DNA from 2 places in the Meiothermus cerbereus DSM 11376 genome. Region 2 is predicted to be linked to the other one. Evidence: riboswitches for the same ligand, from Rfam matches in the RefSeq annotation. Region 2 holds a riboswitch; the other holds the start of a gene.
The links. A riboswitch is a leader RNA that binds a small molecule or an ion and turns the genes downstream of it on or off. The one in region 2 is predicted to bind S-adenosylmethionine.

Region 1: another riboswitch for S-adenosylmethionine. It lies ahead of Q355_RS0104980 (O-acetylhomoserine aminocarboxypropyltransferase/cysteine synthase family protein); the one in region 2 lies ahead of Q355_RS0109225 (O-acetylhomoserine aminocarboxypropyltransferase/cysteine synthase family protein).

Annotation. Positions count from the first base shown of each region.
Region 1 covers NZ_JHVI01000011.1:73,489-79,234, forward strand. Annotated here, with positions in the region: gene aroA (3-phosphoshikimate 1-carboxyvinyltransferase) at 1-453, opposite strand, end outside; gene Q355_RS16660 (hypothetical protein) at 709-993, shown strand; gene Q355_RS15385 (ATP-binding cassette domain-containing protein) at 1,044-1,856, shown strand; gene Q355_RS0104970 (ABC transporter permease) at 1,834-2,592, shown strand; gene Q355_RS0104975 (DHH family phosphoesterase) at 2,673-3,650, shown strand; SAM riboswitch class I at 3,715-3,863, shown strand; gene Q355_RS0104980 (O-acetylhomoserine aminocarboxypropyltransferase/cysteine synthase family protein) at 3,907-5,175, shown strand; gene metF (methylenetetrahydrofolate reductase [NAD(P)H]) at 5,165-5,746, shown strand, end outside.
Region 2 covers NZ_JHVI01000022.1:45,880-51,625, forward strand. Annotated here, with positions in the region: gene serS (serine--tRNA ligase) at 1-512, opposite strand, end outside; gene gatC (Asp-tRNA(Asn)/Glu-tRNA(Gln) amidotransferase subunit GatC) at 627-914, opposite strand; gene metX (homoserine O-acetyltransferase MetX) at 1,063-2,202, opposite strand; gene Q355_RS0109225 (O-acetylhomoserine aminocarboxypropyltransferase/cysteine synthase family protein) at 2,250-3,542, opposite strand; SAM riboswitch class I at 3,729-3,904, opposite strand; gene gcvP (aminomethyl-transferring glycine dehydrogenase) at 4,288-5,746, opposite strand, start outside.

The DNA of each region.
Region 1 (5,746 bases), on a different contig from region 2:
GCCCCGGATGGCCAGCGGAGCCAGCTTGCTGTTTTCGCGGCCTTCGATGCGCGCGCCCATTTGGCGCAATGGGATGGTAACCCGATCCATGGGTCGCCGCCGCAGCGAGGCATCGCCGGTGAGCACCGCAAAGATTTCCTGCCCCGACAAGAGCCCTGCCACCAGCCGCATCAGGGTGCCGGCGTTGCCACAGTCCAGAATGTCGTCGGGTTCCTTGAGCCGCAGGCCCGCCCCCTTGATGCGAAAATGCTCGCCCTGCTCGGTAATCTCGGCCCCCAACTGGCGCATCACCTGGGCGGTGGAGAGGGTGTCGCCCGCCTTAAGCGGGTAGTAGAGGGTGCTTTCGCCCTGGGCCAGCGCACCCAGCATAAGCCCCCGGTGCGTGACCGACTTATCGCCGGGAACGCGCAGGGTGCCTTTGAGGGAATGGGTAGGGGAGATGAGCCGTTCCATAGGTCCAACCGGGATTATAGCCTTTGGTGGGAAAATTGACGCGCTTCCCAGAGTGTCTGAGAGTGAGATTCTGTTCAACTGTCTCCCAGGTACTTTTTCCCCTGTGGCATGTAGATCCTGGAAGTGCAAACATCTCCTTACTCCCGATGGCGTTTCAATTTTCGCCTATGAGAAGCCATTACCGAATACACGCTTGGAGCCAAAGGCCTCATCTACACCGCAGGTGACGTACGGTTTGTTGATTCAGGAGTGTTGATGTGCTTCAATACGTTCAATGGTAGTTACGAAGGTCTCCTCAATGTGGATGAGGTTCTGCCCTGGGAAGTCGAGTACAAACATGTGAGTGCTAATGACCGGACAATTCTAGGCAGAGGGCGTTTTGCTAAAGGCTTGACGGAGCGGCTTCCGGATTATCAAAGGAGGATCGAAGCTTTCAGACTACCTGTTTTAATCCAGGAGAAATTCCAGTGGGTGAATCCTACGAAAGACGCAAAAGCCCTCTACCAGGAGACCCTGCGCCTGCAAACGACCCTGTTGTAGAGGTAAGCGATCTGCATAAAGCGTATCCCCCTCGCAAGGTGCTGCGGGGGGTGAGCTTGCGTTTGTATGGGGGCGAAATTGTGGGGCTGCTGGGCCTCAATGGGGCGGGCAAGACCACCTTCATAAAACTGCTGGCAGGTCTGCTCGAGCCCGACGAAGGCCAGATAAAGCTGCTGGGCAGACCCCTCCACCCGGCCACCGTTCGAAGCGCCGTGGCCCTACTAAAAGAGGGCCAGCCGAGCTTTTCGGAGTTCCTGACGCCGCGGCAGTGCTTGCTGTACTACGGGCATCTTCTGGGAATCAAGAACCTCGAGGCCCGGGTAGCCCAGGCGCTCGATCTGGCCGATTTATTACTGGTTGCCGAGCGACCCCTGCTCGAGCTCTCCTTTGGAACCAAGCGCAGAACGGGCCTGGCCCTGGCCTATTTGAAGGAGGCCCGGCTGCTTCTGCTGGACGAGGCCAGCGCCGGACTGGATGTAAAGAGTGTGGCCACCTTACGCTCCGCGCTGCGGCGCTACGCTGCACAGGGCAACGCGGTCTTGCTAACCGGGCACGAGATGGGCTTTATGGAGGCCGTCTGCGACCGGGTGGTTCTGCTACACCAGGGCCAGGTCAGGGCCGATGGCCGGCTGCACGAGCTCGGCAAAAAATACGCGCTCAAGCAGTTCGTGGAGGTCTGGTACGAGGGCCAGCCCACAGTGGGCGAGACCTTGGAACAGCAGGACGGGCTGGTCAGGCTCAAACTTGATCTGCGCGAACTGGGTCTGCTGGATAGCCAGCGGGTACGCCAGGTAAGGCTTCATCAATCCATACTGGAACATCTGCTGCAGGAGGTGGATCGTGTGGAGGGCCGAATGGCTTAGGTTCTGGGCGGAGCTAAAGTTCTACCGGCAGATGTGGATTGGCAACCTGATCAACCAGGTACTCATTACCGCTGGGTTTTTTTGGGTGGTCTCCCTGCTGAGCCAGGCCACCCTTTCGGGTCTTTTAGCCCTGTTCTTCTGGCAGTACGTGAGCATCCCGCTTTCCAAAATATCCACGGACATCTGGGAGGAGTCCACCAGCGGAGCCTTCGAGCAGATGTACCTTCATGCCGCCCAACCTGCGTTGGTGCTGGTGGTGCGGTTGTTGAACTACCTGGCTCAGCAAACCGTGGTTGCGCTGCCGTTGTTCCTGGGCATGGCGCTGCTGTTTGGCTTTTCTCTGACTGACCTCTTCACCTACAACTGGGGAGGAATGCTCCTCACCCTGGGGGTTAGTCTGGCTGGATTCGTCGGGCTGGGGTTGGCTATGGGTGGAATTCTGCTCATATACCGGAACGCCATCGGCTATGCCAACGCCCTGGAGTACCTGCTGCTCTTTTTGAGTGGCGCGGTGGTGCCGCTTAGTCAGCTTCCCGCCTTCATCCAACCCCTGGCCTGGGGGCTGCCCTTGTCGCTGGGCATAGAGACCATTCGGCGATTGGAAAACGGAGGCCAGTGGGAGCTGACCCTGATGGCGCTGGTGGTGCAGTCTGTGTTCATGCTGGTCTTTGGCCTGGCCCTGTTTAACCACTGCCTGCGTCGCGCTTTGCGGCGGGGTTTTGCCATGAGCCGGTGATATGCGGAGGATGCTCCTGGGGGCGCGCTAGCACGCCCCCTGGGGTATTTTGCGCTCAGTCTGTCCGGTATAGTGACGGCATGGATGCTTTGCACAATGCTCCTGAGCCGCGCTACCGGGAAAAGGTTCGAACCGTTGCGGCCACCTTGCGCGAGCTCGAGGGCCCCATCATCATCGTTTCGCATGTGGATCCCGACGGCGATGCCGTGGGCTCTTCTTTGGGCCTATTCCGCGCCCTGAAGGCGCTGGACAAAAAGGTCACCTGGATTGCCGACCCTCCGCGCTTCCTGCGTTTTCTGGTTCGGGAAGACGAGTACAGCGACCCCGTGGATCATCTGCCGGAGGGGGCCACCCTGGTGGTGCTGGACTCGGCCGAACCAAGCCGCGTTGCGGGGGCGCCGGTGGAGGGGTTTGTCATCAACATTGACCACCACGGCACCAATCCGCGCTTTGGCTACCTTTCGCTGGTGGACCCTTCCAAAGCGGCCACGGCCCAGATCGTCAAAGACTTGATTGACGCGCTGGGGGTAAGCTGGACGCCCGAAATTGCCACCCCGGTGCTGACCGGCCTGATTACCGACACCGGCAACTTCCGTTTTGCCAACACCACCCCGGAGGTGCTGCACACGGCTGCCGAGCTGGTGGGGCACGGGGTGAAGCTGGCCGAACTGACCGACCGCTTACAGTGGCGTCCGGTGGGCTACTTCAAGGCCATGGGAGCGGTGCTTTCCACGGTGGGGTTTCACTTTGGCGGTCTTTTGGTAACGGCCCACATGCCCTCGGGCGTGAGCGTGGAAGACTCCGACGACTTTGTGGGCATCATCCGCTATGCCGAGGGTAGCCAGATTGCGGTCTTCCTGCGCGAACGCGAGGAGGGGGTAAAGCTCAGCATCCGCAGCCGCGGCGGGGTCTCGGCCCAGGCGGTGGCGGTGCGGCTGGGTGGCGGCGGCCACGTGCCGGCGGCGGGGGCCACCCTGCGGGGGGTGACCCTCGAGGAGGCCTACCGGCAGGTGCTGGCAGCGGTGGAAGAAGAGCTCAAGCGGGTGGGTTATATCTAGCTTGACGCCCAATCTTTCAGCACATACCATTGCATAGAACCTTACCCGGCCAGGGTAAGCGGTTCTTCTATCCAGAGCAGCGGAGGGAACGGCCCGACGAAGCTGCGGCAACCTGCGGGGGCTATCGCCCATTACCGAGAAAACCCCGCGTTTGGTGCCAAATCCGCCCCGGTGTCGCTAGGCACAGCAAAGACCCCAGGGGAAAGATGGAAGAAGGGACAGTGGCCCTTCTTCGAGCAGAACTGAAGGAGGGTGCATGGATTTTTCGAGCTTGGCTGTTTTAAGCGGGCTTCCCGCCCAAGACCCCTACCACGCGGTGGGGCTGCCGATTTATGCCACGGCGGCCTACGGCTTCACCGACCTGGAAGACGGCGCTTACAAGTTTGCCACCAACCAGGGCTACACCTATACCCGTATCCAGAACCCCACGGTGGCGGCCCTCGAGGCCCGCCTAACGGCCCTGGAGGGGGCGCTGGGGGCGGTGTGTCTGGCCTCGGGCCAGGCCGCCAGCTTTGCCAGCCTGCTGGCCCTGGTGCGCTCGGGCGACGAGGTGGTGGCCAGCCCCGGCCTGTTTGGCGGCACGGTGGGCCTCCTGAATCAGGTATTCGGCCTGATGGGGGTTCGGGTGCACTTTGTGGAGCCGGAGGTAGCGGCGGTTCGCGCAGTTTTGAACGAGAAGACCCGGGCCGTTTTCGTGGAGGTGCTGGGCAACCCCTCGCTAAAGCTCCCCGACCTGCAAGGGCTGGCCCGGCTTTGCGAGGAGCTCCAGGTGGCATTGGTGGTGGACAACACCTTTGGCGCGGTGGGGGCGCTGGCCCGGCCCTTGGAGCACGGGGCGCATGTGGTGGTACACAGCCTGACCAAGTGGGCCAGCGGGCACGGCTCGATTCTGGGGGGTGCGGTGCTCTCGCGGGAGACCGCCCTCTGGCAGCACTACCCGCAGTTTTCCAGCCCCGATGCCCAGGGCAAAATTCCCTGGGAACAGTTCGGCCCGCGATGTTTTCTGGAACGGGTGCGCCAGCTAGGGCTGTCGCTGGGTGGAATGGTGCTGTCGCCCTTTAATGCTTATCTGCTGTTTCAGGGCCTGGAAACCCTAACGCTGCGCCTGGAGCGGGCCAGCCAGACCGCCCTAATCCTGGCCCGCTGGCTCCAGGCCCAGCCCCAGGTGGCCTGGGTGCGCTATCCGGGCCTGCCCGGTGATCCGGCCCATCCACGGGCCGCCCAGTACCTGCGTGGGGGGTTTGGCAGCATCGTGACCTTTGGAATCCGGGGGGGTATGGAAGGGGCCAGCCGCTTCCTGGCTCATCTGAACATCCTCCAGGCCCCCAACGTGGGAGATGCCCGCACCCTGGCCGTGCACCCCTGGACCACCACCCACAGCCGCATTCCGGAAGAAGCCCGCCGGGCGGCGGGGGTGGGGCCGGAGATGATTCGCCTTTCGGTGGGGTTGGAAAGCCCCCAGGACCTCCAGCAGATGCTGGCCGCGGGCCTCCGGGCAGTGGAGCAGGTGGGCCATGAAGGTTAGTACCCTGCTGCAAAGCGGCCGACCCCTCTTCTCCTTCGAGTTTTTCCCGCCCAAAACCCCCCAGGGCGAGGCCGCGCTGTTTCGCACCCTGCACGAGCTAAAGCCCCTGAAGCCCGCCTTTGTCTCCATCACCTACGGGGCCGGAGGCGGCGAACGCGCCAAAACCGCCGAGTGGGCGGGGCGCATCCAAAACGAGGTGGGTCTGGTGGCCATGGCCCACCTGACCTGTGTGGGCAGCACCCGCGAGGAGCTCTTGACCATACTGCACGAGTATGCCCGGGTGGGGGTGCAAAACATCATGGCGGTGCGGGGCGACCCCCCCAAAGGTGCGCGGGAGTTTCAGCCGGTGGCCGGAGGGTTTCGCTATGCTTCCGAGCTTATCGCCCTGATTCGGGCCGAGTTTGGCGACCGCTTCGCCGTGGCCGGAGGGGGCTACCCGGAGGGGCATCCGGAGGCGGTGAGCCTCGAGGCCGACCTGCAAAACCTCAAGCAAAAAGTGGAGGCCGGTCTCGACTTGGTGATAACCCAGCTCTTCTTCAATAACGCCCTGTACTTTGGCTTCGTGGAGCGG
Region 2 (5,746 bases):
TCGTAGAGCATCAGGTCACCCTTGAGGATGTAGGAGCGAGAGCCCGAGACCTTCGCGGCACGCTCAAAATCACCCCAGCCGTTTTTTTCAATCAATGCCACGTGGTCCAGGGGTTCAAATAGAAATATACGCGGGTTGCCGTGCACGCGGGTTTCCAGGTTGAATGAGTCGTCCGGGCCAACCGGCGCACCCTCCCAGGGAATGGTGGGGGTAAGGTAGAGCAGGTTCTTGAGCCGGGCCTCGAGGGCCCGTAGCTGGGGCTCGAGCTCGGCCAGCTGCCGGCCAATCTCCTTGCCTTTTTCAATCATGGCCGCGCGTTCTTCCGGCTTGGCCCGGGCCGCAGCTTTGGCGTTGGCGTTGCGTTCAGCCTGGAGTTGCTCGGTTTTTCGCTTTAGCTCCTGCACCTGCTTATCCAGGGCTAGTAACTCGTCCAGGTCGAGGTTGACGCCTTTTTTTTCAATGGCCTGGCGGACGATCTGGGGGTTCTCGCGAATGAATTTGATGTCTAGCATAAAAAGTCCAGGGTACTGCTTAGGTCTTTAGCTTTCAGTCTGGTTTTAGCGCCGCATCCGAGCTGTTTTCTAAGTGAGCCGGCGCGGTGCTCAGGCCCTTTGGGATCGCATTAGCTATTCGATGACCCTGGGCACTTTGAACTGCCCCTCGAGCTGCTCAACGGCTACCGAGAGGGCTTCCTGCTGCGAAAGCGATGGGCCAACCTGGTCGGCCCGCAGGCGGTTGGTGATCTCTACCGGTCGGGCCATCTCGGGAAGCCCCTGGGTATCAAGCTCGCTCAGCTTCTCAAAAAAACCCACAATCGAGCGCAGTTCTCCCTCGAGCCGGGTCTCTTCTTCGGGCGTGAGTGCAAGACTTGAAAGCCTGCCCAGATTTTTCACCAGCTCAGGCGTAATCTCCATAGGTGTCATTCTAATACCAGATTCGCCCGGTTCGTTAGCAAAGGCGAGCAGGCCGGGCAAATAAAAATTGTCTTTGCTTTGTTCCTTTTGCTGTGGCCCCTGCTGTGTGGCTGCTCATTTGGTGAAAGCGTCGGGCCAGCCTGGCCCCCTACAGGAAATCCCCCAGAATACGCTCAACCTGGTCGGTTTCAATCAGAAAGGCGTCGTGGCCGTGCGGGCTATGAATCTCGCGGTACATGGCGCCGCTCAAAGCGGCCATTTCACGAACCTCCTGGGCGGTGTATAGCACGTCGGTGTCGATGCCCACAAACAGGCTGGGGATGCCCTTGAGGCGGTTCAGTGCGGCCTCGAGGCCTCCGCGCCCGCGGCCCACATCGTGGGTATCCATGGCCTCCGAGAGGACAAGGTAGGCGTTGGCGTCAAAGCGCTTGGCAAATTTTTCTCCCTGGTACAGCACATAACTCTCGCCCCGCTCCGGGTGCTGTTGCCAGCGCAGGCGGAAGGAGTCGGGTGAGCGGAAGGAAAGCATCGCGATGGCCCGGCCCAGTTGAAGCCCCAGGGGTTGTTCGGTGTAGTAGCCACCCCGGTAGCCAGGGTCGGCCAGCACCGCTTCGCGCGAGAGGCGGTTGAAAGCCCGGGCCCAGGGGCCATGCACTGCGGGCGCGGCCAGCACCACCATCTTGTGCACCCGCTGTGGGTACAAGAGGGCGAACTCCATCGCTACCATCCCGCCCAGGCTGCCCCCCAGCAAGGTCACCTTTTCGATGCCCAGGAAGTCCAGGAGCTTGGCCTGGGCTCGAGCCAGGTCGCGCACGGTGAGCCTGGGAAATTCCGGCCCATAGGGCCGACCCGTGGCCGGGTTGAGCGAAAGGGGGCCGGTAGAGCCGTAGCAACTGCCAATGTGGTTGGCGCAGATGACAAAATACTTCTCCGTATCCAGCATCCGGCCCGGCCCAGCCAGCTCGTCCCACCAGCCATCCGGCCCGAAGGCCTGGTCGAGCCTGGGCAGGCTGCTGAGGGTTTCTTTGCTATAGGTTCCGGCCAGGTGGGCAGAGCCCGTCCAGGCGTGGAAAACCAGTACCGCATTGCTGCGCTCGAGGTTGAGCTGACCATAGGTTTCGTAGCGCATGCGCAGCTCGGGCAAGGTACCGCCGTACTCGAGGTGAAACCCGCCCGCTACCAGGGCCTGGGCCGGTACCGGAGGCGGTACCCGGCCCCGGCTCTTGGGGGGCTTGATGAGCAGGGCCTCGTGATCGCCCCAGGCCTCTTGAATCAGCAGTTCGGTCATTTCTGGTTATCCCTGGTTGTGAATTCCCAAGCCATGCGCTATGTACCTCAGGCCCCAACCTTTGCACGGAGGGCTTGCTTGATGTCGGCTTTGATGTCGTCAATGGCTTCCAGGCCCACGCTGATTCGTACCAGTTCGGGGTTTACCCCTGCCCGAAGTTGTTCCTCTGGCGATAGCTGGGAGTGCGTGGTAGAGGCCGGGTGGATGGCCAGGGTGCGGGTATCCCCGACATTGGCCAGGTGCGAGACCAGCTCGAGGCTGTTAATAAAGCGCTTGGCTGCTTCGAAGCCTCCCTTGAGGCCAAAGGTGAGCACCGAGCCGGGTTTGCCTTTGAAGTACTTTTGCGCCTTGGCGTGGCTGGGGTGATCGTCTAGGCCAGGGTAATTAACCCAGGCCACCTCGTCCTGTTCGCGCAGCCAGTGGGCCAGGGCCAGGGTATTTTCTACGTGCCGTTCGGAGCGCAGTGAGAGGGTCTCGAGGCCCAGCAGCAGCAAGAAAGCCTCGAAGGGCCCCAGGCACTGCCCCTGGTCACGCAGGCCATCGATGCGGGCCTTGATAATAAAGGCCAGGTTTCCCAGGGCTTTGTGGAGCTCGAGGCCGTGGTAGCCGGGCTGGGGTTCAGTGATTAGCGGATACCGCCCGTTGTCCCAGTCGAAGTTGCCCCCATCCACAATCAGGCCCGCAATGGCGGCCCCATGTCCCCCAATCCACTTGGTTCCAGAGTGGGTCACGATGTTGGCGCCCCACTCCAGCGGGCGGAAGAGGTAGCCCCCGTGCCCAAAGGTGTTATCCACAATAAGGGCAATACCCCGCTCCTGGGCAGCCTGGGCGATGAGCTCGAAGTCGGGGATATTCAGGGCTGGGTTGCCCAGCGACTCCAGGTACCAGAAGCGGGTTTTTTCGTCGGTCAGGCGGATAAAGTCCTCTACGCTTTCGGCGCTGTCGGTAAAACGGCTCTCGATGCCCAGCCGCGGTAGCGTAACTTTGAACTGGTTGATGCTGCCACCGTACAGGTTCGGGGTAGAAACAAAGTTGTCGCCAGCCTGGGCGATGTTGGTAATGGCCAGAAATTGCGCCGCATGGCCCGAGCTGGTAGCCAGGGCGGCCACACCCCCCTCGAGGGCAGCAATGCGCTTTTCCAGCACATCGGTGGTGGGGTTCATGATGCGGGTGTAGATGTTGCCAAACTCCTGCAACCCAAAGAGCCGGGCCGCGTGGTCAGTATCCTTAAACTGGTACGAGGTCGTGGCGTAGATGGGCACCTGGCGGGCTCCGGTAGTGGGGTCGGGGCTATAGCCAGCATGCAGTTGAAGGGTCTCGAAGCGGTGTTTTTGTGACATGTGCATCTCCTACCGTCTATCCCGAAGGGAATCGTCCGCTTGGTGAACAGCGGCGCGAGCCGTCTGTCCCAGAGGGGATCGTCCGCGTGGGATTTGGGGCGCTGTTGGTAGGAGTTTTGCTATAGCAAAACCCCCTACCAGACGTTCTTTTATGGCTGGAAGGGGGTACGGCTTGCGCATTCCCTTCTCTTATCTTTCCCAACCGCCAAGCTATGCCTAGCTTCGAACGCCGTGTGCCTACAACGTTCAGCGGATGGGCCGGAATTAGCACCGTGCAAAAAGCTTTCTGGTGATGAGCAGAAGCTTTTTGTGGGTTGCTGCGACTTCACAGGGCCGAATCCCTCCGTCGCTCTCGATAAAAGAACTTTTGATTGTGGCCGCGCCCCAGCGCGGATAAAAGTGAGTGTAGTTAGAAGGTATGGTTATGTCAAGCCCAGTGCAAACCGGGCCCGGAGGGAATCATCTCGCTGGTGAACAGCCGTGGCAGCATCCTGTCCCGAAGGGGATTGTCCGCCGGGTGAACAGCCGCGTCAGCCGTCTGTCCCGAAGGGGATCGTCCGCCGGGTGAACAGCCGCGTCAGCCGTCTGTCCCGAAGGGGATCGTCCGCCCGGTGAACAGCGGCGTCAGCCGTCTGTCCCAGAGGGGATCGTCCGCCCGGTGAACAGCCGCTTTAGCGGTCTGTCCCAGCAGGGGCGAACTGGCACCGCTCAGCCAGGCCGCCACGTTAAGCGCCCTGGACGCCGGTCAGGCGCTATGTGTCTCTTTCTGCAGTCCCGGCGAATCGGTAGCCTGAGCGTACGCTTCCATCGGTGGGCACGAGCAGACGATGTTGCGGTCACCATAGACGTTGTCCACACGGTTTACCGGGCTCCAGTACTTGTCCATAGCCTGCTGGCCCGCAGGGAAGCAGCCCTGGGCCCTTGTGTACTTGCGGTTCCAGTGCTCATCGGCAATGTCCAGCACGGTGTGGGGAGCATGGCGCAAGGGGCTTTCGTCTGCGGTAAGTTCGCCGCGCTCGATTTGCGCAATTTCCTGACGGATGGCAATCATGGCGGCAATAAAGCGGTCGAGCTCGTGCTTCGACTCCGACTCGGTCGGCTCGACCATGAGGGTGCCGGGCACCGGGAAGCTCATGGTAGGGGCGTGGAAGCCATAGTCGATCAGGCGTTTGGCGATGTCCTCCGCGGTGATATCGCAGCGGGTTTTGAAGGCCCTGGGGTCGAGGATGCACTCATGGGCCACCAGGCCTTTTTCGTTTTTGTAGAGCACCGGGAAGTAGGGCTCGAGCCGACTAGCAATATAGTTGGCGTTCAGAATGGCCACTTCGGTGGCCCGCTTGAGCCCCTCGCTACCCATCATCCAGATGTAGGCGAAGGAAATGGGGAGAATCGAGGCCGAGCCATAGGGGGCTGCCGCCACCGGCCCCACCGGAGCAGTTCCACCGTCAAGCGCAGGGTGCCCAGGCAGGAAGGGGGCCAGGTGAGCCTTGACCCCAATGGGGCCCATCCCGGGGCCACCCCCGCCGTGGGGAATGGCAAAGGTCTTGTGCAGGTTGAGGTGCGAGACATCGGCCCCGTAGTGGCCGGGTTTGGCCAGCCCCACCTGGGCGTTTAAGTTGGCGCCGTCCAGGTAGACCTGGCCCCCGTAGCGGTGCACAATCTCGCACAGCTCACGAATTTTTTCCTCGAACACCCCGTGGGTCGAGGGGTAGGTAACCATCACCGCCGCCAGTTTATCGGCGTGCTGCTTGGCTTTGGCCTCGAGGTCGCTCAAATCCACATAGCCCTGCTCGTCGCAGGCCACCACCACCACCTCCATGCCGGCCATCTGCGCCGAGGCCGGGTTGGTGCCATGGGCCGAGGAAGGAATTAGGCAGACCTTGCGCTGCCCCTCCCCTCTCGAGCGGTGGTAAGCCCGGATTGCCAGCAGTCCAGCATACTCGCCCTGGGCGCCCGAGTTGGGCTGTAGCGAGATGGCGTCGTAGCCGGTAATTTCACAGAGCCAGCGGCTCAAAGTCTCGAAAAGCTCGTGGTAGCCCTGGGCCTGCTCGGCGGGTGCAAAGGGGTGCAGGTTGGCAAACTCGGGCCAGCTAATGGGCATCATCTCGGCGGCGGCGTTGAGCTTCATGGTGCAGGAGCCCAGGGGGATCATGGCCCGATCTAAGGCCAGGTCGCGGTCGGCCAGCTTACGCATGTAGCGCATC